DNA from 2 places in the Paenibacillus sp. B2(2019) genome. Region 1 is predicted to be linked to the other one. Evidence: riboswitches for the same ligand, from Rfam matches in the RefSeq annotation. Region 1 holds a riboswitch; the other holds the start of a gene.
The links. Region 1 has a riboswitch for S-adenosylmethionine ahead of PAENI_RS08900 (methionine ABC transporter ATP-binding protein). Riboswitches for the same ligand answer to the same signal wherever they lie in the genome.
Positions count from the first base shown of each region.

Region 2: another riboswitch for S-adenosylmethionine. It lies ahead of metA (homoserine O-acetyltransferase MetA); the one in region 1 lies ahead of PAENI_RS08900 (methionine ABC transporter ATP-binding protein).

Region 1 covers NZ_VTZR01000011.1:114,056-125,749, forward strand. The annotation lists gene PAENI_RS08850 (YheC/YheD family protein) at 1-516, opposite strand, end outside; gene PAENI_RS08855 (hypothetical protein) at 847-1,056, shown strand; gene PAENI_RS08860 (GNAT family N-acetyltransferase) at 1,124-1,576, opposite strand; gene PAENI_RS08865 (HesB/IscA family protein) at 1,678-2,037, opposite strand; gene mqnE (aminofutalosine synthase MqnE) at 2,410-3,516, shown strand; gene PAENI_RS08875 (NAD(P)/FAD-dependent oxidoreductase) at 3,566-4,627, shown strand; gene PAENI_RS08880 (YuzB family protein) at 4,696-4,950, opposite strand; gene PAENI_RS08885 (NifU family protein) at 5,032-5,280, shown strand; gene PAENI_RS08890 (MetQ/NlpA family ABC transporter substrate-binding protein) at 5,436-6,293, opposite strand; gene PAENI_RS08895 (methionine ABC transporter permease) at 6,352-7,011, opposite strand; gene PAENI_RS08900 (methionine ABC transporter ATP-binding protein) at 7,011-8,027, opposite strand; SAM riboswitch class I at 8,128-8,267, opposite strand; gene PAENI_RS08905 (Cthe_2314 family HEPN domain-containing protein) at 8,368-9,102, opposite strand; gene PAENI_RS08910 (COX15/CtaA family protein) at 9,212-10,189, opposite strand; gene PAENI_RS08915 (thioredoxin family protein) at 10,279-10,623, opposite strand; gene PAENI_RS08920 (putative polysaccharide biosynthesis protein) at 10,702-11,694, opposite strand, start outside.
Region 2 covers NZ_VTZR01000017.1:99,652-111,345, reverse strand. The annotation lists gene PAENI_RS14885 (aminotransferase class I/II-fold pyridoxal phosphate-dependent enzyme) at 1-451, opposite strand, end outside; gene metA (homoserine O-acetyltransferase MetA) at 488-1,408, opposite strand; SAM riboswitch class I at 1,522-1,652, opposite strand; gene corA (magnesium/cobalt transporter CorA) at 2,051-2,986, shown strand; gene PAENI_RS14870 (HRDC domain-containing protein) at 3,069-4,085, opposite strand; gene PAENI_RS14865 (ROK family protein) at 4,297-5,178, opposite strand; gene PAENI_RS14860 (5'-3' exonuclease) at 5,441-6,367, opposite strand; gene PAENI_RS14855 (arsenate reductase family protein) at 6,676-7,050, opposite strand; gene PAENI_RS14850 (RluA family pseudouridine synthase) at 7,231-8,220, opposite strand; gene PAENI_RS14845 (cob(I)yrinic acid a,c-diamide adenosyltransferase) at 8,222-8,788, opposite strand; gene PAENI_RS14840 (aspartyl-phosphate phosphatase Spo0E family protein) at 8,972-9,160, opposite strand; gene PAENI_RS14835 (aminotransferase class I/II-fold pyridoxal phosphate-dependent enzyme) at 9,411-10,631, opposite strand; gene PAENI_RS14830 (Lrp/AsnC family transcriptional regulator) at 10,645-11,145, opposite strand; gene PAENI_RS14825 (spore coat protein) at 11,405-11,694, opposite strand, start outside.

The DNA of each region.
Region 1 (11,694 bases):
CGCTGAGGCTTTAATTCGAGGCAAGGATCTGCGAAGTCCTTCTCGACAAGAAAGCATCGTGCCTCCTTTACATAAATTAGTTACGAACAGGCCAGGTCGGGCCAATCTTCCCACCATAGAGCGAAACTCCCAAACACCGCCATTTCTCACTACTTTGACCCGATAATCAATAGGACGCCCACCAATTCTGGCGAGAGAAATCCCCTGTTGAATCAAATATTTACGTCTAACCTTGACGAAATGAAGCGCTCGTCTCATGGATCTAAAGTCCTTGTAAATTCGAGTTCTGTCCATATAAGTAAATCCAAAACCTCGACTATCCCGAAACACTTTAATTACACCGTAACCTCCACCGCCAACTATTGGTTTAATAACAACATTTCCGTATCTCCGGAGCATGGCTAACAGTGAGTCAGCCGAATACACCCTCGTCATTGGTATATAATGAGAAACCCTCGCGTCACTGAGCAATGCTTCTGTCTTCAACCATTTGCTAGCCAATTGTCTTCCCGACATCGTCCTTTCCCTCCTTTCACATTCCAGCCTACCCTATACATTACTCAGAAAAGGCCCCACCCTCTTGTATGATTGTCCGTGTAGGAGGAAGCTCTTAGCAAAAAGGGCTTAGAGCTTGTATCGACAACATTCTCAACCTCGCAGGTTAGATTGCAGATTTTGTAGAACCTCATTTCTGAACATTCGACATCTAAATCGCAATGGATGAGTTCACTATAACTAGAATAATCTTCAAAATCGTTGTATTATTAATAGCGGTTACATTTTCAATTCCTACTATATAATAATGAATTAGAGGCTCGCTAAAAAACAGCGCGGGGAGGGCTCGGAATGGCTCAGTTTTTCGAGGTATTATATTGGGTGGCCATGCTTGGGATGTCCATCGTATTGGCTGGAACGACTATACTGATCTGCGCTATTGGCTTTAAATTCATTAAAGACAGACGCAGAGCACTGGGTGCTGGCTGTATTGCCTTTTCCCTTGGAGCCGCAGGGCTCATCGTGTTTATGATTAATTACAAGTTTATTATTCCAGCCTAATTGTACGCAGGAACAAACAAAAGCCCTCTCGAGGAATTCCATCGGAGGGCTTTTGTTTGTATGTCACTCATATATCTAGCGTAAGACGGATCATATCCACTACCTTGATCCCATTTTCAACAATCTCTTCACTATAATGTCTGATAAAAAAATCTCTATCGATTCCGGTAATCCTAAATCCACATTTCTGATAAAGAGCCAGTTGTCCTACACTAGAATTTCCCGTACCCACTTCAATCGTCTTCGCACCAAGTAATCTCGCATTCTGAATCGCATGATACACCAACTGTTTTCCTATCCCTTTACTTTGCCGATTCTCATCAACGGCTATATTCACTAGCTCCACTGTCTCAGGTCTCGTTTGTAGCAAAACATAGACACCTATAATGCAAATCTCCACTTCAGCTACAAAACATTGCCCTCTTTTTAAATACGCTTCAACAAGACTTAGGGAAGGATCGGCTAATAACAACAAATGTAAGGGTGGTTGTTCTTCTGCGTTTAATTTCCTAATTAGCATGCTTAGAGCTCCTTGTGATGACTTTTGTCATTGAGAATAAAAAAAGCCTCCAAGCCCCTGTTGTAGAACTCAACATGGGACTTGAAGGCGTAACGTCGCGATTAGCAAGGCTCTTCGTTCGGTTTTCCAGCATCCGTAGCTGTACGGAAGCTTGAGCCACAGCCACAGGTTGCAGTAGCGTTCGGGTTATTAATGGTGAAGCCACCTGTCATGCCGGATTCTTCAAAATCAATTTCGAGACCATCAAGGTAACGAAGATTCTCTTTCTCCACGACAACCTTCATTTCTTGGATGTCCATATATACGTCCTGATCGGTTTCATTATCATCAAAGCCCATAGCGTAAGAGAATCCACTACAACCGCCGGGCGTTACTCCAACACGGAGGAACATGTTCGGCACTTCTTGTTCAGCAAGCATCGCCTTTAATTGTTCTGCTGCCTTTTCGCTAATATTAATCATGATCATATCCTCCTATAAATTAAACTTACTTCAACAGAAAAACTTATGTTTAAGGGACCTTCCGGTCAAAAGTTACTTTCTTAAAAATATATACTTAATAAACTCAGTATAACCGACTATTCCATTACCCTCAAGTCACAACTGCCTTATGCTTGACCTGCCACACCAAAATAAACCATCCATATCCAGCTGTTGATCCCCTTATAAGAGAGGTTTATAATAAGGTAGGCAAACATAAGTAAAAATTCGGAAATTTGTCACGGAGGCTAAACCTCCGATTTATTTTCATGAATGAACAGCTACCGTCTGGGTAAGTCTGGGAATTATCTGCGGGCAATGGACCCCGTAAAACTTTCAGGAGGAATTTATTATATGTCTACTCTTTTCACCCCCCAAACAGACGCCCGAATGATGAACATTATTGAAAAAGTTCGCGGCGGCGAAAGATTGAATTTAGAAGATGGCGTTTATTTATGTCAAAGTAACGACCTACTTACGATTGGCCAATTAGCAAATGAAGTCAATCTTGCAAAGAACAACAACAGGGTATATTTTATCGAAAACATGAGTCTATATTTCACCAATGTTTGCGAATCTCACTGTGCATTCTGCAATTTCCGCAAAGATGATGGAGAAGAGGGTGCTTATACCCTTTCCGGTCAGGAAATGGTGCAATATGTCGAACAGCATATTCATCCAGGTGTGCGCGAATTCCATATCGTAGGCGGTCATAATGACAAGGTTCCTTTCCAGTATTACGTGGATTCTTTAAAAGCCTTGAATGAACGTTTCCCTGAGGTAACCTTAAAAGCGTACACTGCAGCCGAAATCGATTTTTTCACCCGAATTAGCGGATTGAGTATTCGTGAGGTACTCGAGCAGCTGCGTGCTGCAGGACTTAAGACGCTTACTGGTGGTGGCGCAGAAATATTATCCGATCAATACCGTAAAAAAATGCGTGTAGATAAGGCTAATGTGGAAGAATATCTAGAAGTTCACCGAACAGCACATCAGCTTGGCATGAAGACACATACAACTATGCTTTACGGCTCGATTGAATCTCATGAAGATCGTATCCGGCACATGATGCAGATCCGGGATCTACAGGATGAAACCAATGGCTTTATGGTATTCATTCCATTATCTATGCAGCCTAAGAACAAGAATGCAGGGATTATGCGCCGCAACTCCGCTTATGAGGATCTGAAGACGATTGCGATCAGCAGATTGATGCTGGATAATTTCGATCACATCAAAGCGTACTTTATTAATATCGGTCCTCAGCTTACTCAAGTTGCACTGAACTTCGGTGCTTCTGACGTCCATGGTACTATTCTTAAAGAACGCATTAGCCATGCGGCTGGTGCCTTAACACCTGAAGGCCTCACTCGCGATGAATTGATCTGGTTAGTAAAAGGTGCTGGACGAATTCCAGTAGAACGCGACACGTTCTACAATGCGATAAAGGTATACGAATAAAAGACTACCTAGATCCGTTATCCTATATTGGAAAGGAAGTTCGGTCAGCATGAGAACACTACTCGTTCTGGGCGGCGGCTATGGCGGCTTGGCCCTAATTCAAGAATTGCTCAATAATCACCTTCCACAGGATATTGAAATTATCTTAATTGACCGAATGCCTTATCAAGGAATCAAAACGGAATATTATGCGCTTGCCGCAGGTACAGTAACTGACTATCACTTGCGGATCCAGTTTCCGGTTCATCCCCGTCTCACTATCCGTTACGGTGAGGTGAGTTCCATTGATTTGGAGAGTAGAATCGTTACAATGGAGCCTGACGAGACTGTGTCTTATGACATACTTGCCATTGCACTAGGTTGTACCGACAATTACCATAACATCCCTGGAGCTGATCAATATACTTGCAGTATCCAGACCTTTGCAGGAACACGCGAAACTTACCAACGTTTAAACGATGTGAAGCCTTATGGAACAATAAACATTGTAGGCGGAGGACTAAGTGGAGTGGAATTGGCGGCAGAGCTTCGGGAGAGCCGACCAGATCTTAATATTGCTATTCTGGATCGCGGTGAACGTGTCTTATCTGCCTTCCCTGCGAAGCTGTCACAATACGTGGAGGAATGGTTTCACCACCATCAAGTACAGACACTCGGACGTGTCTCCGTATCCCATGTAGAGAAAGATGCGCTTTTTAACGGTACAGAGGAAATTCTTTCAGATGTTACGGTATGGACCGCGGGGATCCAACCGGTGAAGGTTGTTCAGGAATTAACAGTCCCGAAGGATCGCGGAGGACGAATCATTCTGGATGAATATTATCGTGTACCTGATTATCCAGAAGTGTATGTAATTGGCGACTGTGCCAGCCTGCCATTCGCTCCAAGCGCACAAGCCGCAGGAGCGCAGGGTGAGCAGGTTGCTCAGGTTATTCAAGCCATGTGGCGCGGCGAGACCCCTAAGCTTCATCCTATTCGTCTAAAGGGTACCTTAGGCTCGCTAGGCAAGAAAGCTGGATTTGGTCTGATGGGCCAACGCTCCGTCAAAGGACGGGTTCCCCGTATCCTTAAGAGCGGGGTGCTCTGGATGTCAAAACGCACTTTAGGATAAACCTAAGGGCTGCTCTTTTCCGTTATAAATACGAAAAAGAGCAGCCCTTTATTTTCCACAAAAAGCATTTAGTCAAGGTCCATGTTGAACCAAGCCTCTAGCTCTTTGATTTTAGCATCAATTTTCTCTTCTAGCTCGGCAACCGTATCTGCAGCAACGATGTCACCTTCAACCATGGCAAAGGGAGTTAAATAACATTCCCCACAATTGTTCAGGCATCCGTATTCGATCACATCGTAATCTGGATTTTCCTCCAGCTTATGCATTAGCTTGTCTGTTCCGTGACCCATGTTACTGGCACAAAATTCAATAATTGGTCTCATGATGATCTCCCTATTCCGCCTAACCATTTTATTTTTTAACTTTTTGTACTATAATGAACTTATGAAAGGAGTGATTGAGAAATGAGTGAGAATGCACAAAGCACCGAAATGTATGATGAAGTATTGGAAGTGCTGGATAAGCTTCGTCCGTTCCTGCAACGCGATGGCGGCGACGTTGAACTGGTCGATGTAGAAGACGGCATCGTTAAGTTGAAACTTATGGGTGCCTGCGGCAGCTGCCCAAGCTCCACGATCACCTTGAAAGCCGGGATTGAACGCGCCCTTCTTGAAGAAGTAGAAGGCGTACAAGAAGTTATGCAAGTATTCTAATCCCATTCAATATCATTCCCGATCCTCCTCTTCAGGAGATCGGGATTTTCTTATTATAGAGGATTTACACTTCCCCTACAACATACAGCATAAAACCCGCTTGCCGTTAGGCAGCGGGTTTTATGCTGTATTAGAGATTAAGTTAGCTTTCTGTCTTAAAATGCTGGAATGATCGAGCCTTTGTACTGCTCTTCAATAAAAGCTTTAGCTTCTGGAGAATTCAGTGCAGCGGCAAGCTTTTTGATTGCATCAGAATCTTTATTGTCAGGACGAGCTACCAGGATGTTAGCGTAAGGGGAATCCGTACCCTCAATGAACAAAGCATCTTTAGTAGGAACTAGGTTAGCTTCCAAAGCATAGTTAGTGTTAATCAAGGCAAGATCTACTTCATCCAATTGACGACCTAACATTGCTGCATCTAGCTCGATGATTTTAAGGTTTTTCTTATTTTCAGTGATATCTGCTTGGGTAGATGTGATGTTGGTATCATCTTTCAAAGAAATCAGTCCATTTTTGGCAAGCAGGATCAGTGCACGACCACCGTTTGTAGCATCATTCGGGATGGCAACTTTCGCACCATCAGCCAGCTCGTCGATGGATTTGATTTTTTTGGAATAAGCACCAAAAGGTTCAACGTGAACGGCTGTAACAGAAACTAGATCCGAACCGTTCTTTTGATTCTGGTCATCCAGGTAAGGTTGATGTTGGAAGAAGTTAGCATCCAGATTCTTCTCTGAAAGCTGAACGTTTGGTTGAACATAGTCAGTGAATTCTTTGATTTCTAATTTAATTCCTTGCGCTTCAAGCAATGGAGCAATAGCTTTTAGGATCTCAGCGTGCGGAACAGGTGAAGCACCAACCACCAATTTTACAGGTTCTGCAGGTGACTCAGTTGCAGCACCATCTTTTGGTGCATTAGTAGCAGCCGAGTTAGAAGCATTATTGTTATTGCCGCAAGCAGCCAGCACCACAACCAGTGTCAGACTAAAAAAAGTAAGTAGTAATTTTTTCATTTTAAATCCCCCTCTTATCCTTGGTATTTGTATGAATAAGGCTATATATGGACGTACCTTATTTCCGTGTGAAATGTCGTACTAGTCGATCACCGGCCATTTGTAGCAGTTGCACCAGTATGACCATCAAGACTACAGAGATAATCATAACTTCCTTCTCATATCGGTAATATCCGTAACGAATCGCTAGATCCCCTAGCCCGCCGCCGCCTACCATCCCGGACATTGCCGTATAGGAGACCAGTGTAACCAGTGTGATCGTAACCCCAGCGAGCAGACCTGGACGAGCCTCTGGCAAAAGAACACGCATAACGATCTGATTCGTGGATGCTCCCATCCCTTGCGCCGCTTCGATTACTCCACGATCCACTTCTCTTAATGCCGTTTCCACCAAGCGAGCAAAGAATGGAGCTGCACCAATCACGAGTGGTGGAATCGTACCGAGTACTCCGATGGAAGTTCCAACAACGGCTTTGCTAAATGGAATTAATGCTACCATCAAAATGATAAACGGTACCGAACGTAGGATGTTTACGACGAACGATAAGACCGAGTAAATTACTCTGATTACTATACTATTCGATCTTCCCCATAAATACAATACAATTCCGAGTGGTAAACCAAGAATAATTGTGAACAATCCAGAGAATATTAACATTTGCAAGGTAGCAACTGTAGCATCCATCATTTCTTGCCAGTTTAAGTCTGCGAAATTCATTACGAAATCACCTCCACTTCAAGGCCTTGAGCGGTTAGTTCGGCTATCGTCACAGCGATCGCTTCAGCTGGACCTTCGAACCGAACAATCATTTGTCCATAAGGTACGTCTTTTATCGTTGAGATGGTACCATGCAGAATGGCGAAGCTAACACCTGTCTCACGTACTACATTGGAAAGTGCAGAGCCGTAGGTCTTCTCTCCGAAAAAAGTAATTTTGACGGCCTGAGAGTTGTCCCCAGCAGCAGCGTCAAGCGCCGTACGAAGGGGTCCCTCATTCTGTGACTCACTGCGAATGAAATCGCGAGTGACCTCATGCTGCGGCTTCAGGAATACCTCCGTAACTTTACCTTGCTCAACGATACCACCACCATGAATGACCGCAACACGGTCGCAGATGCTCTGAATCACGTGCATTTCGTGAGTGATCAGCACAATGGTAAGATGGAATCGTTTATTAATATCGAGCAATAGCTTAAGAATAGAGTCTGTCGTTTGTGGGTCAAGCGCAGAGGTTGCTTCGTCACACAGCAGCACATCAGGGTCGCTGGCAAGTGCCCGTGCGATGCCGACCCGCTGCTTTTGTCCGCCTGATAATTGGGAGGGATATTTATCCCGGTGTTCTTCAAGCCCCACTAAGGCAAGCAAATCTTTCACTTTAGTATCAATATCTGCTCTCGAGGTGCCTGTGAGTCGCAGAGGAAAAGCAATGTTATCGTACACCGTCGCAGAAGATAGCAGATTGAAATGTTGAAAAATCATCCCAATTTTGCGCCGCTGTTCCTGCAGCTGACCTTGAGTAAGCTTAGTTAGTTCAATGCCATCTACCCAAACTTCCCCTTCTGTCGGACGCTCCAACAGATTAATGCAACGGATCAATGTACTTTTCCCCGCTCCAGAATGGCCAATAACTCCGAATATTTCACCTTTCTCGATAGACAAATTCAATCCGGAAAGTGCTGTAGCCGCATGGCTGCCTTTTCCATATACCTTTGTTATTCCTTTTAGATTAATCAACGCTCGTCGCCCCCTTTATATTTCACTTATTCCATACAAAAAAACCTCCGACGATCGATGCAGATCGCAAGAGGCTCTGTGTGTTTATTTAGACAATGCCTTCTCATCTGCCAACGACCACAAACCTTGCGTCATTGTAGGAATTAGCACCATGACATTTGTACATAACGCTAATCGCGCTGTATACAAATCGGTTGCCGGGCTTCATCGGGCCTATCCCTCCGCCACTCTCGATAAGATATAGAGTATGAAATTTTATATTTGAATTCGTACAGACTTTAATGCAAGCATAAGTATAGTAAGTTTCTTCTTTTTTGTCAAAAGGAAATATCTTGAACGCTTAGGTTTGTACACGCTTTGCCTTGCTGATTTCCTTACGCAGCTGTTCATTGCTGTAGCTGAATGCCGCGATTAATGTTTTACAGTTCATTTCAAGGGACTGCTTTAAATCCTCAAGATGGCTATCTAAATCCTCAAGCTGAATTTTGTCATGCAAGCCTTGATGTCGCTGCCATAAATCATCCTGCATTTCGGAATTCATATAATGAATTTCAGCATTTCTGCGCTTGCGTAGATTCTCCAGTGGATCACGATAAGAGTTCTTGATCTGTTCCAGTTGATCCGCTAGCGCAGGATGCACATTCAATAACTGAAGTTGACGCAGTACTGTAAAATAAGAAAAGTGCGTTTTTAATTTGGAGGTTTTGAGGTCATAAAAATGATTCAGTACCGTTCCAAGCTTGTCCAGAAGAGAGAACACACGAATAAATCCATCTTTATAAAAATAAACATACCGCGCATAATCGCCTTGTTCCACTGGTGACATATCGTCCATATAACCAGCGATTACCGATTTCCGGTAAAAAGCAGCTGCGAACCAGCTTTGCTCCAATTCATCCAATGAGGAGATCAGTCCACGTGTCCAAATCTCCAGCTTGCGGTATTCATGGTCATTATCCTCATGAGCGTTCATTTCCTTGCGCAGTAAGGCTGCAAATGTGGCCATGTTCTCCATCGCGTCAGCCAATACACCGCTGTTCTTTCGAGGCGGCTCTCCAAGTATAACCCGCAGCATATCCCAGTCCTCCTAAAGTTTTGTCCAGCACCACGATATACCGATTTCCACTTTATTATTCCGCAGGTAAAGCGACTCTATCCACGGTGGGAACTTTCTACCAAGGGTGTTACAACGGTGTCATTTGATTCGTTGGATTTTTTTCAACAACTACATTTCTCGCACGATTCAGCTGCCAGACTCTTACACTCATATAACATAAGACACCAAACAAACTAGCGATCAACAAAATATGAGCCAAAGCGGCAAATATGTACAATCTTTCATTATCTAGTGTGTAAACAACAGCAGCTCCACTAAATACCTGCATCAAGCACAGCAGAACAGCCGCTACGCCAAGAGCTCTTAGCTCTGGGTAATCCTTATGTTTCCAAAAAGCTAAATGTCCAAGCACCGCAGTAAGAATGAATAAGATCAAAGCCGCAATCCGGTGCGTAAAAACAATACCTACTCCCCCGGAAAGCTCGGGTACCCATTCACCGTTACAGAGCGGCCAGCCAGAACATCCACCGCGCGAATCCGTATGACTAACAAAGGCTCCAATATAAACAACAACATAGGAATATAAGGCCGTGAAGCAGGTTAAATTGCGGAAAGCCTTACTGACGGGTTTCTTCTGAAGCTCCATCTTAGGATCGTACTCACCTGCTTCATGTCGCCTTTTAGTTCCTAGAGCCAGCATTAGAGAACTTGAAAAAGCGATCAAAGAAAAGCCCATATGTAGTGCCATTACAGCAGCAGATTGGGATTTAATCACTGCAAGCGCTCCCATACCACCTTGAACAATTACAAACAGCAACGTCATGAATGCATATACTAACAAGTCCCGCCGATTTCGAGCATAACGCCAAAAGGCAATCATCGAGGCAAGTGACAATAACCCTGCCAATCCGCTAAACAAGCGATGGGTGTATTCAATCATCGAACCTACAGTATAGGCCGGAATCAATTTCCCATGACAGAGCGGCCATTCATTTCCGCATTCCAATCCCGATCCAGTCTTCGTTACAACCGCTCCCCCTAGTACAGCGAGGAACATGATAAGGCAAGTAAGATAACTAAGCCATTTCAACTGATTTGTCGACAAAAATATCACCCGCAGTTTTTAGTAATGAAGAAGCATCTTAAAAAACCACCGCTTTTGCTCGAACAGGCGAAAGCGGTGGTTTTCCGGAATTACTGTTGAAGGCTTTGATGCACTTGAACCGCTTTATCCAGGAAATTCTCAATTTCCTCGCGGGATTTACGTAATTTATTAACGAATCTAACCAATTCACGTCCATCGGAATACGCGACAAAGCTTGGAATACCCATAATATTTTGTTCCTGACTAACGTCACCCACAGCATCAACGTCAACCTCAACCAGCGTTAAACGATCTGCATAGGCTTGCTCTACCTCAGGAATAAAAGGATCGATAAATTTACAATCCGAGCACCAGTCCGCCTTGAAGATGGCTACAGTTAATCGAGGAGATTGAATGGCTACCTGAAATTCAGCAGGAGAACTAATTTTGTCCATAGCTTGTTCAGTCCTTTCTTCCATATCTGTCAAATTTCTATTCTTTAAGTGAAGCAAAATGTCATGCAGAAGTCAAACTTATTCTCTCATACGAACACGCGCAGGCTGCAATTTCATCAGCGGATTCAACAATTTTTGCAATGCACGCGGATAACTGGAGATTTCCTGTTTAGTAAGTACACCCAGTACAATTAGCATGACCAGATAAATAACAACAACTGCGGCTCCTACAACAAGACAAGTGATCAGAAACGCCAAACGTGCAGGCATTAGATCTGTTAACAGAATTCCAGCTTGGTTAAGTCCAAAACCAATACCACCGGACACCAGAACCGCAATTGCAAAGCCGCCCCACCGTTTACCCATAATTTCGAAAGGTACAATGGATTTCAGCATCCGTAAGTTAAGAATAGTAATAACTACGAAACAAAGTGCTGTTGCGCCGATAATCCCGTAGATCCCAAATATCTTACTTAGTAAGAAGCTTGCGACTAATTTAACAATAATACCCACTAGCACATAATACATTGAAATGCGTGATTTGCCCATACCGAGCAAGATGGAGTTCGTTGTCATCATGGTGATCTGAAAGATCGTTCCAATCGTAAGCATCGCCACAATTCCGCTTCCGTCCAAGCTGCTGAACAATAACCCGTTTACAGAATAAGCTGCTGCCACAAGTGCCAACACAATTGGCATCCCTGTCAGGATAGAAATCCGCAAAGCAAGTGTAATTTGCTTCTTCAAGTGTCCCTCATCCCGACGGGCATAAGCAGCTGAAATGATCGGAATCAGCGAGGTTCCTAGCGCAATGGCTAGTACCGGTGGAATTCCGGCCACACTTTGAGCACGCGTGGTTAGTATACCCAAAGCTGCTGTTGCACTCTCTCTACCCATCTGATCAATAAGCAGTGGAACAGCCAAAGAAGTATCAATCACATTCACTACGGGAATCGTAAGTGAAGAGAGCACGATCGGAATTGATAGTGTGAAAATATCTTTGTAAATTCCCCAAATTGGCAATTTTTGAGTGGTATTGTAATTTAATCCTTGCTGTTTATCCTCTCGGCG
Region 2 (11,694 bases), on a different contig from region 1:
GTGGGTTCGTTGGCGTTTCAATAAATACAGCTTTCGTATTTGGACGACGCGAAGCTTCCAGTGCATCCAAATCATTCGTGTCTACATAAGAAGCAGTGATTCCAAACTTGGACATAATCCGTTCCAACAAACGATAGGTACCGCCGTAAAGATCCAGCGAAACGATCAGATGATCGCCTTGAGCGAACAAGGTGAGCACCGTTTGTATCGCTGCCATCCCTGAGCTACAAGCAAATCCTGCATCTCCAGATTCCAGTTCCGCAGCTGCATTCTCAAGCACTGAACGGGTCGGACTCTTGGTGCGGCTATAATCAAACCCTGTGCTCTGACCGAGTTTTGGATGACGAAATGCCGTTGCATTATAAATCGGAAAATTAATTGCTCCTGTGGCAGGATCTTCTTGAGAACCTATTTGAGCCAGTCTACTTTCAATCCTAAGTTTGTCATCCATGATTAATGCCTCCTAATTTATATTGTAGCGCTATTATTAATAAACAATCGGGTCGATATCATAAGGCGTTTCTTGATATACATAGTAATTGAGCCAGTTAGAGAATAATAAATTGGCATGCGCACGCCACACTGCTGGAGGTGTACGTTCTGGATCATCTTTAGGGAAGTAATGTTTCGGCAAAGCCATCTCCATCCCTCTAGACACATCACGGTCATATTCCCATTTCAAGGATAGGGGATCGTATTCGGAATGTCCGGTCACAAATATTTGTTTACCGTCGTTTGTAGCCACTAGATACATACCAGCTTCTTCGGATTCCGCCAGAATCTGCAGATCTGGGTTATTCTCAATATCTTCACGGGAGACATCGGTATGACGAGAGTGTGGTACATGGAATACCTCGTCAAAGCCGCGCAACAGTTTAATGTTATTTTGATTAATCGTATGAGCGAAGACGCCAAAACATTTCTCAGGCAATGCCACTTTACGAACACCAAAATGATGATATAAGCCTGCCTGTGCCGCCCAACAAATATGCATGGTTGAAGTCACATTGTCCTTGCTCCATTCAAAAATCTCTTTCAGTTCTTCCCAATACGATACTTCCTCGAACTCCATTTGTTCTACAGGAGCACCTGTAACGATTAAACCATCCAAACGGCGGTGGCTGATCTCGTCAAAGGTTTTGTAAAAGCTCTTCAAATGTTCAGCAGAAGTATTCTTGGAAATATGGGAACGCGGATGCAATAAAGTAACATCAACTTGTAGTGGCGAATTTCCAATTAAACGCAGCAATTGAGTCTCTGTCGTCTCTTTAGTCGGCATGAGGTTCAGAATAGCAATCCGTAGTGGACGGATATCCTGATGGAAAGCCTGACTTTCGTCCATCACAAAAATATTTTCTCCGGATAGTACTTCTTTCGCCGGTAAACTGTCGGGAATTTTAATTGGCATTGTCTTTCCACTCCTTAGCTGAATTTAGTTGTTTTGCCGCACTGCGGCTTGCTGAACATAAAAAGACCTTCCTCGGAAATCGAGAAAGGTCATATCTACAGTCATATGCGCCTCTCTCATCTGCCAGAATGTTCCTGAAAACGATTAGACGTCTGCAGAAATTCCGCAAGAATTAGCACCGTGCGTTTACACGCCGGTTGCCGGGTTTCATAGGGCTAGTCCCTCCACCTGCTCTTGATAAGATTTAGCTGTATTCAATTAAATTACTTTAAAATTCACTTTAAATCATGAACCTCCTTTTCGTCAAGTCCATACAATGCTGAAGAAGCCTCAAAATCACAATAAATTTGCTTGAAAGAGGCATACTCCGTTGTTATACTAGACAAGTATTTCATACCTGAACGAAAAGAAGAGGTGAGAAGAAGGATGGAAGGCGACCCGAGCTCGCAAATATGTGTACAGAATGAGCAACCACACAGGATAATCATCAGCTTGCCGGCGGCGGGAGCAGTTCTTCTTCATGCCCTCGAAACGTCATTTGGCCCTATGTATTGATTGTACCGCCGGCCAAGCTGATTTTTTTCTCTGTGCTTAATTTAGCAGTCCCTAGTGAAGACCTGGGGATAGGAGGAGTGAAATCAGATGAAAATCCGGCTGGTAAATGCAGGGGTTTTTACACCTATTGATGAAATTGATGAAACACTAACACCCCCAACGGAAGGGTTCTATTGGATTGACGCCGATGTTGAGGATTTGGAGCTGCTTCAGCCCTTGTTCAACCTACATGATCTTGCTGTTGAGGATTGCCTTAGCGAAGAGGATCAGCGTCCAAAGATCGAAATATACGAAAGTCACTACTTTATAGTTGTAAATAGCATCCGCTTTGACGATGAAGAAATTTTCCTACGGGCACTCAATGTATTCCTTGGAAGACATTACATCATCACTGTCACGAAACAAAAGATCAATGAACTACGAATCCTGAAGCCTATGCTCTGGGAGCAAGAAGTAAGTGAACCGGATATGTTCCTTTACTTGCTAATTGACCTTGTCGTTGATAACTATTTCTCCGTCGGCGACCGAATTGAAGCTCGGATTGAGAAGCTGGAAGAAGATATCCTCATGCATACCAAAAAGTCACATCTTAGTGAAATTATCGGTCTGCGAAGTGAAATTCTATGGTTGAAGAAAATGCTGGGGCCACAAAAAGAAGTGATTAATACCCTAAATAAAAAAGACCTCCGTCTGATTGATGATCAGCTTCAGAAATATTTTAGCGACATTTATGAAAATGCGGTTAAAATATCTGAAACCTTTGAGACGTATCGCGATCTCATGGGCAACTTACGAGAGGCATACCAATCCAGTATCGCCAACCGCGCGAATGAAATTATGAGAGTATTTACTGCGATCACAACAATATTCATGCCCCTGACCGTAATTACCGGAATCTACGGTATGAACTTTGATCATATGCCCGAGCTTCATACGAAATATGGCTATTATGGCGTTATAGGCGTTATGTTGACGTTAGGCTGTGGGATGCTGTATGTTTTCCGCAAGAAGGAATGGCTATGAAACGAACCGGACGAATAAGCAAGACGAAGGCCCTGTAACCGTAAGGTATAAGGAAGCCTTCGTCTTTTTGGTATGCGCAAATTTAAAAGCTGGTCGCCATGCCCACTTTATGCGTTTGCTCTCGACGGAAACGGATGCGTATCAATCGCAGACGCTCATAATAAATATCCAATCCTTCAGCAGCAGAAAAATCGTCACCATACACCTTATGTAACACCGGTTTTAGGAAAAGATCCCCGAGCTCCACATAGGCATTCCATATCGCATCCTGCTCATTCTGCGGCATATTGCCAAGCTCTACATGGATCAGCTTCTCGACAGAATAACCTTCTCTTTCTAGCTCCTCTACCGCTTCAATCAGTTCACGCCGGTTCACTCCACTATTCACCTTAAGCTGTTCCAAGCCCAACCCATTCTCGATCCCCTGTAGCAAAATCCTCCGCAAGCGCAGTCGTTCTAGCTGCTTCTTATATTTGACTTCTTTCTGTTTATAAAGCCAAGATACGAAAGACTCCTCTTCAATTACTTCATTCACCCAATTTAGAGGGAAGGCATGTTCCCTTGCCACCGCAGTAGTTATAGCCAGCCAATCAGCCCCAAACTGTGCTATCTTGCCTTCTCCCACACCCGGAATTTGCATCAGTTCCTCTGGCGTATGCGGTAGAAATGTACTTAACAAGCGCAACAGACGATTACTGGCGAGAATATAGGGCGCCTTCCGTTCACTCGAAGCCTTACCACGGCGCCAAGCACATAACTCTTCATAAATGGCTTCATTCCCATAATGTTCGCTGTAATATTGAAGCTTCAGCTGCTCCTGATTACGTCCAGTAAGACTATCCTCCTCGTGGAATATCCCATCGATTAAGGGTCGATAGCCATCTCCCATCTTCACTGCTAGCTCATGCCTGTATACACAGAGCATCTCATTCCATGAACCACCTTCATACCACAAATTCTCAATGTAATTCTCCCCACCTGAAAAATCACGCCAGCCCAAACTCCAGATCCCCTCTTCCTCTCCAATCCACAACTGGGCGTACACCTCTTGATCCACTCCAGATATTCTGGATAAACGGTTCATAAACACAATTTGCATATTCATCCCTACCTTTCTCAACATTACAGCAAGCACAATAACCTTCCGGGAAGAGCCTCCTTCGGAGCGAACAAATCCTTTCTCAATCAGACCCCGAACGCAAAAAAGCACCTCTCTCACGATAAACGCGAAAGAGGTGCTCCCTCATTAAATGCTATACTGTTAGATCCTAGAATACCATATATTACCGAACAGTCAATGTCTTTTTATACTAGTTTCTAGCTAGAGCTAATGTAGCCAATCCAATCGCTCCAGCAAGCCCTGCATTGTCTCCAAGACCTGGTGAGACAACATAATTATCGATGTCGACATTAAGCGATGAATGTTGAACATATCCGCTCAATAACTCTTGCAGCTTAGTGCGAATCAACGGGAATAGGTGGCTTTGCTTCATAACACCACCGCCCATTACGATTTTTTGAGGAGACAGAATCAGCACATAGTTCATGAGTGCATGTGCAAGATAGTGAGCTTCCATTTCCCATGCCGGATGGTCCACTGGTAGCTCTCCTGCCGGTTGTCCCCAGCGTTTGCCGATCCCCGGACCTGCGGCTAATCCTTCAAGACAATCGCCATGATAAGGACAGTAACCCTCAAACGTATCCTCTGGATGTCTACGAACTAGAATATGTCCCATCTCAGGATGTGACAATCCATGGACCATCTGGCCGCCAACAACCGCTCCTGCTCCAATGCCTGTCCCAACCGTAATATAAAGACAGCTGTCTAGACCTTTAGCTGCTCCCCATTTACTCTCCGCAAGCGCTGCACCATTCACATCCGTGTCAAAGCCGATCGGAACGTTAAATTGCTCAACCATTGTGCCTACCAGATTATATTGTCCCCAGTGAGGTTTTGGTGTCGTTGTTATGTAACCATAAGTAGGGCTGTCCAGTACGGGATCAATTGGTCCAAAAGATCCGATTCCGAATGCTTCTACATTTTTCTCTTTAAAATAGTCTATTACTAGTCCCATCGTTTCTTCCGGTGTTGTTGTCGGAAAGCTAACTCGGTCAACAATGGTACCGTCCTCATAACCAATCCCACATACAAATTTTGTTCCGCCTGCTTCAATCGCTCCCAATAGCTTCACAGCAATTATCTCCCTTTCTCTAGTTAGAAGTTGAAACGCTACCCATACACAAATAAATAATATCATTAAAAAAAGCAATCACCAGCCCTAATTATACGTCGAATGAAGCGCTATCACAACATGTATAAATGCCTTTGGCGTCCTTTTAAGGACGGTAGCGTTTAAGAGAGAAAGATAAGGATAATGTATAGTGTGAAACTTATACGTTCTTATAGTTTAACAAAACACCCTCCATGCATCTTTGCATGAAGGGTGTCTGATCTTAACCCAAATCGCCTAACTCAATCTGTACAATTCCCCGTTCGTCCTGCACCTCAGCAATCAAATGCATCAAGCTGCCGAACTCTAGCTCCTGAAATTTGCGCGCAGCTGTTTCCCGCTGTAGTTGCCACAAGGCTTCCGTCAGCTCACAGACCACTGGTACATCGCAACGGATTTCCGCTAACTCTCGCGATAAATGCAGCATATCCAGATCTGCTTCGATTTTGGTACGCACACCTTTAGGGAGCAGATGCAGATTCTCAATTACACCTTCAACTGTTCTGTATTCGGTCAGCAGTTTCAGCGCAGTCTTCTCACCAATCCCTTTTACGCCGGGATAATTATCACTGGTATCGCCCATAAAGCCTTTCAGGTCAATCACTTGTCTAGGGGTTAGACCCTTTTCCTCCAGCAATTCTGCAAGGTCATACACTTTATAGTTAGAGCGTCCCTTTTTCATAATGACGACCTTAACATTCTCATCAATGAGCTGAAGCATATCATGGTCACCCGTCAAAATATATACCTCAGAGTTTTCACTGTAACAAGAAGCCAGCGTACCAATGCAATCATCCGCTTCATAGCCTGCAAGTCCAATGTTCGGCACCCCAAGCTCAGCTACTACATCTTTTACTAGATCGAACTGTGGAATCAGCTCTAACGGGGCTTCAATCCGATTCGATTTGTATCCATCGTATTTCTCGGTGCGGAACGTTCCTTTGCCCATATCCCAGCAGCATACGACGTGAGAAGGCTCAAATGTGCTTACTGCATCGAAAAAATACTGCAAAAAACCATACACCGCATTCGTCGGCAATCCAGCTTTTGTCTTGCGAATATATCCTCCATAAGAGGTCGCATAAAAGGCCCGGAACAGCAGAGCCATTCCATCTACAAGCATTACACGGCCCGTTGTTTCTGCTCTCATGTATAAACCTCTCCCTTAATCGTTCATTGTATTGTTATTAAGCGCTTGTCCATGTTATTGCACAAAGAGTATTCTATCAGAAAATACTTGATCTGATAAGGGATCATATAGTTACACATATGGGAGCTTATTCTTATCCTTTGAAATTAACAAGTAAAAACACCATCGGTGCCCTTGCAAGGGCGGTAAGCTTAAGCGAGAAATATAAGTATATTATAGAATCTTGGTCTTTTGTGATTTTCCTAGATATCCAAAAAGGGATGCCACAACAGCCATGAAATGACTGTTGGGACATCCCCTTTACGGATTTATACTTTGGAAGTATTGGTCCAAGCTTCAGCATATTGATCTTCTTTAAAGCCTACCGTAACTTTAACACCATCAGTGACAATCGGACGTTTATTTAGCATACCATGGCTCGCGAGCAGCTCAAGCTTCTCCTGCTCACTAAGCTGTGCCATTTTGTCCTTAAGACCCAATGCTTTATAGACTTCACCACTTGTATTAAAAAACTTTTTCAGTTCAAGTCCGCTATTGGCCAGCAATTCACGCAGCTCCTCAACGGTAGGTGGCTGTTCTGCGATGTTTTGAAGCTCTAGCTCATGACCTTGAGCTTGTAGCCATTTTACTGCACTGCGGCAGGTGCTGCATTTTGGATATTGATATACTTTTAGTTTGCTCATGTTGTTCTCCTTTAATGGTAGTGATGAGTGCGCTACGCTGGCAAATTATTCTTCCGATCGCTGTTATCCTCGGATTTCTTGATTTAGTCCGCTTGTTGCGGATGAAATCCGAGGATAAAGGCGAACACTCCGTTTCTCCAGAACCAATTCGCCCTCTGGCTAACATCACTAAGATAATTTTTACCTCAAATTCGCTTTCGGGCCTTGCTCCAATACGTTCTCCAAGGCCGCCATATCAGGCGGCAAAGGAGCTTCAAAGATCATTTCCTGCAGCAACACCGGATGCTTGAACGTCAGACGCACCGCGTGCAGTGCTTGACGCGGTATGGAGGCATCTAGTGCTGTAACGGACTCCAACTGTTCACTTTGAGTTAAAGTCAATTCCGGTAGATTATACAGCTCATGACGATACATGCTGTCACCAATCAAAGGACAGCCGATAGAGGTCATGTGGACCCGAATCTGATGAGTACGACCACTCTCCAGCTTCAGTTCAACTTTTGAACCTTGTGCGTATACGGTTTTAACCTCATACCGAGTCAGAGAAGGATAACCATCCGGTGTCACGATACGCCGATGCGGCTCCTCAGGATCACGGTCAATAGGTCCGTCGATATCGCCGAAAGGCTCCACAGGAGCCCCATGAACAAATGCAGCATAACGTTTGTCCACTGTACCCGCAATCATCTGCTCAGAAATATGCTGATGGCTATACGAATTCTTGGCGATGACTAACACACCGGAGGTTTCCTGGTCCAGACGATGGACGGGTCGAAAGCGGAAACGTTCATTTTTTTGCGCCCAATAATGAACTACTCCGTTAGCCAGCGTGTCAGTGTAATGTCCGTGTGTGGGATGCACGATGATCCCTGCTGCCTTGTTTACTACGAGCAGATGCTCATCTTCAAATAGAATTTCAAAGGGAATCGGCTGCGGTAAAATATCATCCGAAGTCTCTGTTTCCATGCGAATCTGTACAATATCGCCTGCCTTAACATGTACGCTGATATAAACACGCTCTCCATTTAATGTAATCCCTTGTTCTGTTTGCTTAAGGCGTGACAACAATTTACGTGAGACATCCATCCGTTTATGCAGGATCGTCTTCAGCAACCAGTCATCCTCTTCTGGCGGTATAATGTAAGTAATTGGTGAATAATAGCTAGTCATATTAGTCTCGGAACACCTTTTTACTGCGAATGTATTCTACATCAGTAATCCCTGCCCGTGTATTAGCCGTCCTAGCCAGCGCAAAGAAATAATCGGATAACCGGTTCAAATAAATAACCGCTTCCGGGTTAATGTCTGCATTTCTTCCAAGTGTAACTGCCCGGCGTTCCGCCCGGCGGCAAACCGTACGGCACACATGTAGAACCGAAGCCAACGGACTGCCCCCAGGGAGGATGAATTTTTCTAGTGGTGGATTCTCTGCTTGAAGCTCATCAATCCAGCCCTCCAACCGTTTAGCCATCTCACTTGTTACCATATATTGACCACCATCACCTAGCTTAATAAAAGCCAGATCGGTTCCGCAATCGAATAGCTCATGCTGAATTTCCAGCAGCTGCTCGCGTACATCATCAAACTGATCGTCCTCCATCAGGCTCCTTGCCTGACCTACAAAGCAATTCAGTTCATCGATCGTTCCGTAAGCTTCAACTCGGACATCGTCCTTACCAACCCGGCCGCCAATCACTGAAGTTTGACCCGCATCACCCGTGCGTGTATAGATCACCATGGCTTACTCCTCCTATCCATTCTTCAAATCACATAATGCTAGTTTAAGCTTTCTTATATAAAAATGGCAAATGAAGAGTATAGGCATATTCTCTCCAAGTGTGACTGCAATGTTGCGATATGTGAGCTTAAAGGAACAACAAAAAGAGGACCCTAGGGTCCTCTTCAACAGCATGTAGCGACGTTATTTTCCAACTGGACGCCCCTTCATGTATTCATTTATCTTGAGATCCAGTAAACTGCTAATTTCAATCACATTATCTGAAGTGAATGATTTTTCCTGCAAAAAAAGCTGCTCCATTTTGCTACGGAGTATTCTAATTTCATCTTCCAGAGAGAGCATGCGAGCAGAAGCATCACCCTTGGGGGACAGTTTCCCACTTCCAGAAAAACACTGCCCTCCATAGGAAGGTAAGTAATAATCGGCACTAAGCACAATCATCCCTCCTAAAAGTATTATTGAGCGCGTGCCACAAAATGTCATTAAAGTAATAAAAGCAACTTCAAAGCAACGCTTAATTCCAGAGTAAAATACGTCCTTGTTAGTTCTATTATAGGGGTTAATTACTCTCAAAGTAAAATAATACCATAGGATTATAGGATAGGCTATAGTCCAATTTTCTCTATTCCATTCTCTCTCGTTCCAGTTGTGTGACAAAAGCACCAATGCGTTCTATAGCTTCATTCAGTTGAGCTACTGATGTAGCATAGGAGCAGCGTAAGTAACCTTCACCACCTAAACCAAAGACACTTCCAGGTACAGCTGCCACCTTATATTCAAGTAATAATCGTTGTGCAAACTGATCAGAAGTCAGTCCCGTTTTGCGCACGCTTGGAAAAGCATAAAATGCACCTTGTGGTTCATGGCACTCCAGTCCCGCATCACGCAAACCCTTAACAATCAGCCTCCGCCGTTGGTTATAAGAATCGACCATTCGATCCTTCTCTTCCATCCCATTGGTCAGTGCCTCAAGTGCAGCCACCTGGCCCATAGAAGGAGCGCACATCACAGTGTACTGGTGAATCTTAAGCATAGCGGAGATCAAATCAGGGTGACCACAAGCATAACCCATTCTCCATCCAGTCATGGCAAAAGCCTTGGAGAAACCGCTGACCAAAATCGTACGGTCCATCATACCTGGCAATGAGGCAAAGCTGACATGATTAATTCCATACGTTAATTCCGCATAGATCTCATCTGAAATTACAATAAGATCATGCTTCTCTACAACCTTGGCGATCGGCTCCCAATCCTCTCGGGTCATAACACTTCCCGTTGGGTTGCTCGGGTAGCACAGAATTAGAACTTTGGAGCGTGGAGTAATCTTCGCTTCCAAACTCTCTGCAGTAAGTTTAAAGTCATTCTCTCCGATGGTTTCGATACCTACAGGAATACCTCCACCAATAGCCGTTATCGGCGAATAAGAAATATAGCAAGGTTCTGGTATGAGGATCTCATCGCCCGGCGTGATCAAAGCGCGCAGAGCCAGATCGATAGCCTCACTTCCGCCGACCGTTGCTATAATTTGATTGGCAGGATCATACTCCACTGCAAAACGGGTGTGCAAATAGTTCGCAATACCCTCCCTTAGCTCAGGCATACCTGCGTTGGATGTATAGCCTGTAAATCCTCTTTCCAGCGAATAGACACAAGCTTCTCTGACATGCCACGGGGTCTTGAAATCAGGTTCCCCGACTCCGAGTGATATGATATCCTTGCTGCCTGCTGCCAGATCAAAAAACTTACGAATACCCGAAGGCTGAATTTGCTGTACCAGCGGGGCCAAATAAGAATTCATTGATTTGCTGTCTTCTCCAGTTAGCTGCGTTTTGTTCGTGATCATATGATTACTTCCTTTATGGAGAGATCATCAGACGGTTGTCTTCCTCATGCTCCTCGAAGATGATCCCATCCTGTTTGTATTTTTTAAGGGTAAAATTCGTTTTAGTTGAGAGTACTGAATCAATTGGAGACAGCTTCTCGGATACAAAATTGGCCACTTCACGTAAGTTTCGGCCTTCCACTTCTACCAGAAGATCGTAAGCACCTGACATCAGATAAACGGATTTCACTTGTGGATACAGGTAGATTCTCTCGGCAATGCCTTCAAATCCGCGACCCCGTTCGGGTGTAATCTGTACCTCAATCAGCGCTGTCACTTTCTCGTCATCGACTTTATCCCAGTTTACAACGGCTGCATACTTAACAATTACATGGTCCTTCTCTAATTGCCCAATCGCCGTCTTTACGTCTTCTTCTTCCTCGCCAAGCAGCGTAGCTAAGAGTGCAGTAGATCTTCTCGCGTCCTCTTTAAGCAGTTCCAGCACTTTCCTCTTTAGTTCGTTCATTTCCTTCATGCCTTCCCTCCGGATAGTTCGCAAATGACGTTGCGCTATTCATGCGTCGCCCCGCGAAAAGAGTTTAATACTAATATGACATGAATTGAGCATCTCTGCAAACAAAATAACCCCATATGATATCCGCATAGAAGACTAGGTTTACTCAGCTAAATGGATTTTTATACAAAAAACGCCCGTTTATACCGGAGCTCTCGGTATAAACGGGCGTCAGCCTTAAGGTTATGTGGCAGGATGCTTCATCCGCTAACCATCTTGGTTACATTAAATGAGACGGTTGATGTTGTCCATTCGAATGAAGGTGGCTGTTCGCATTGTGAGCAATAGATCCAGCTTGTCCGGTTTTTTGCTGAACAAATTGTCCGGCTTTTTGCTGCAATTGCTGTGCAGTTTGGAGTTGCTTGTCCACATCTTGGCGCAATGCTTTTGCAGGTGCAGGATACATATTCAGTTGGGACATCTGCGTATAATGCTCGCCCTGAAGTCGAAGCGTGTTCATGGTCATGTCGTTAAACACCCGACGAACCGCTGGACATGCCGATTCTGTAG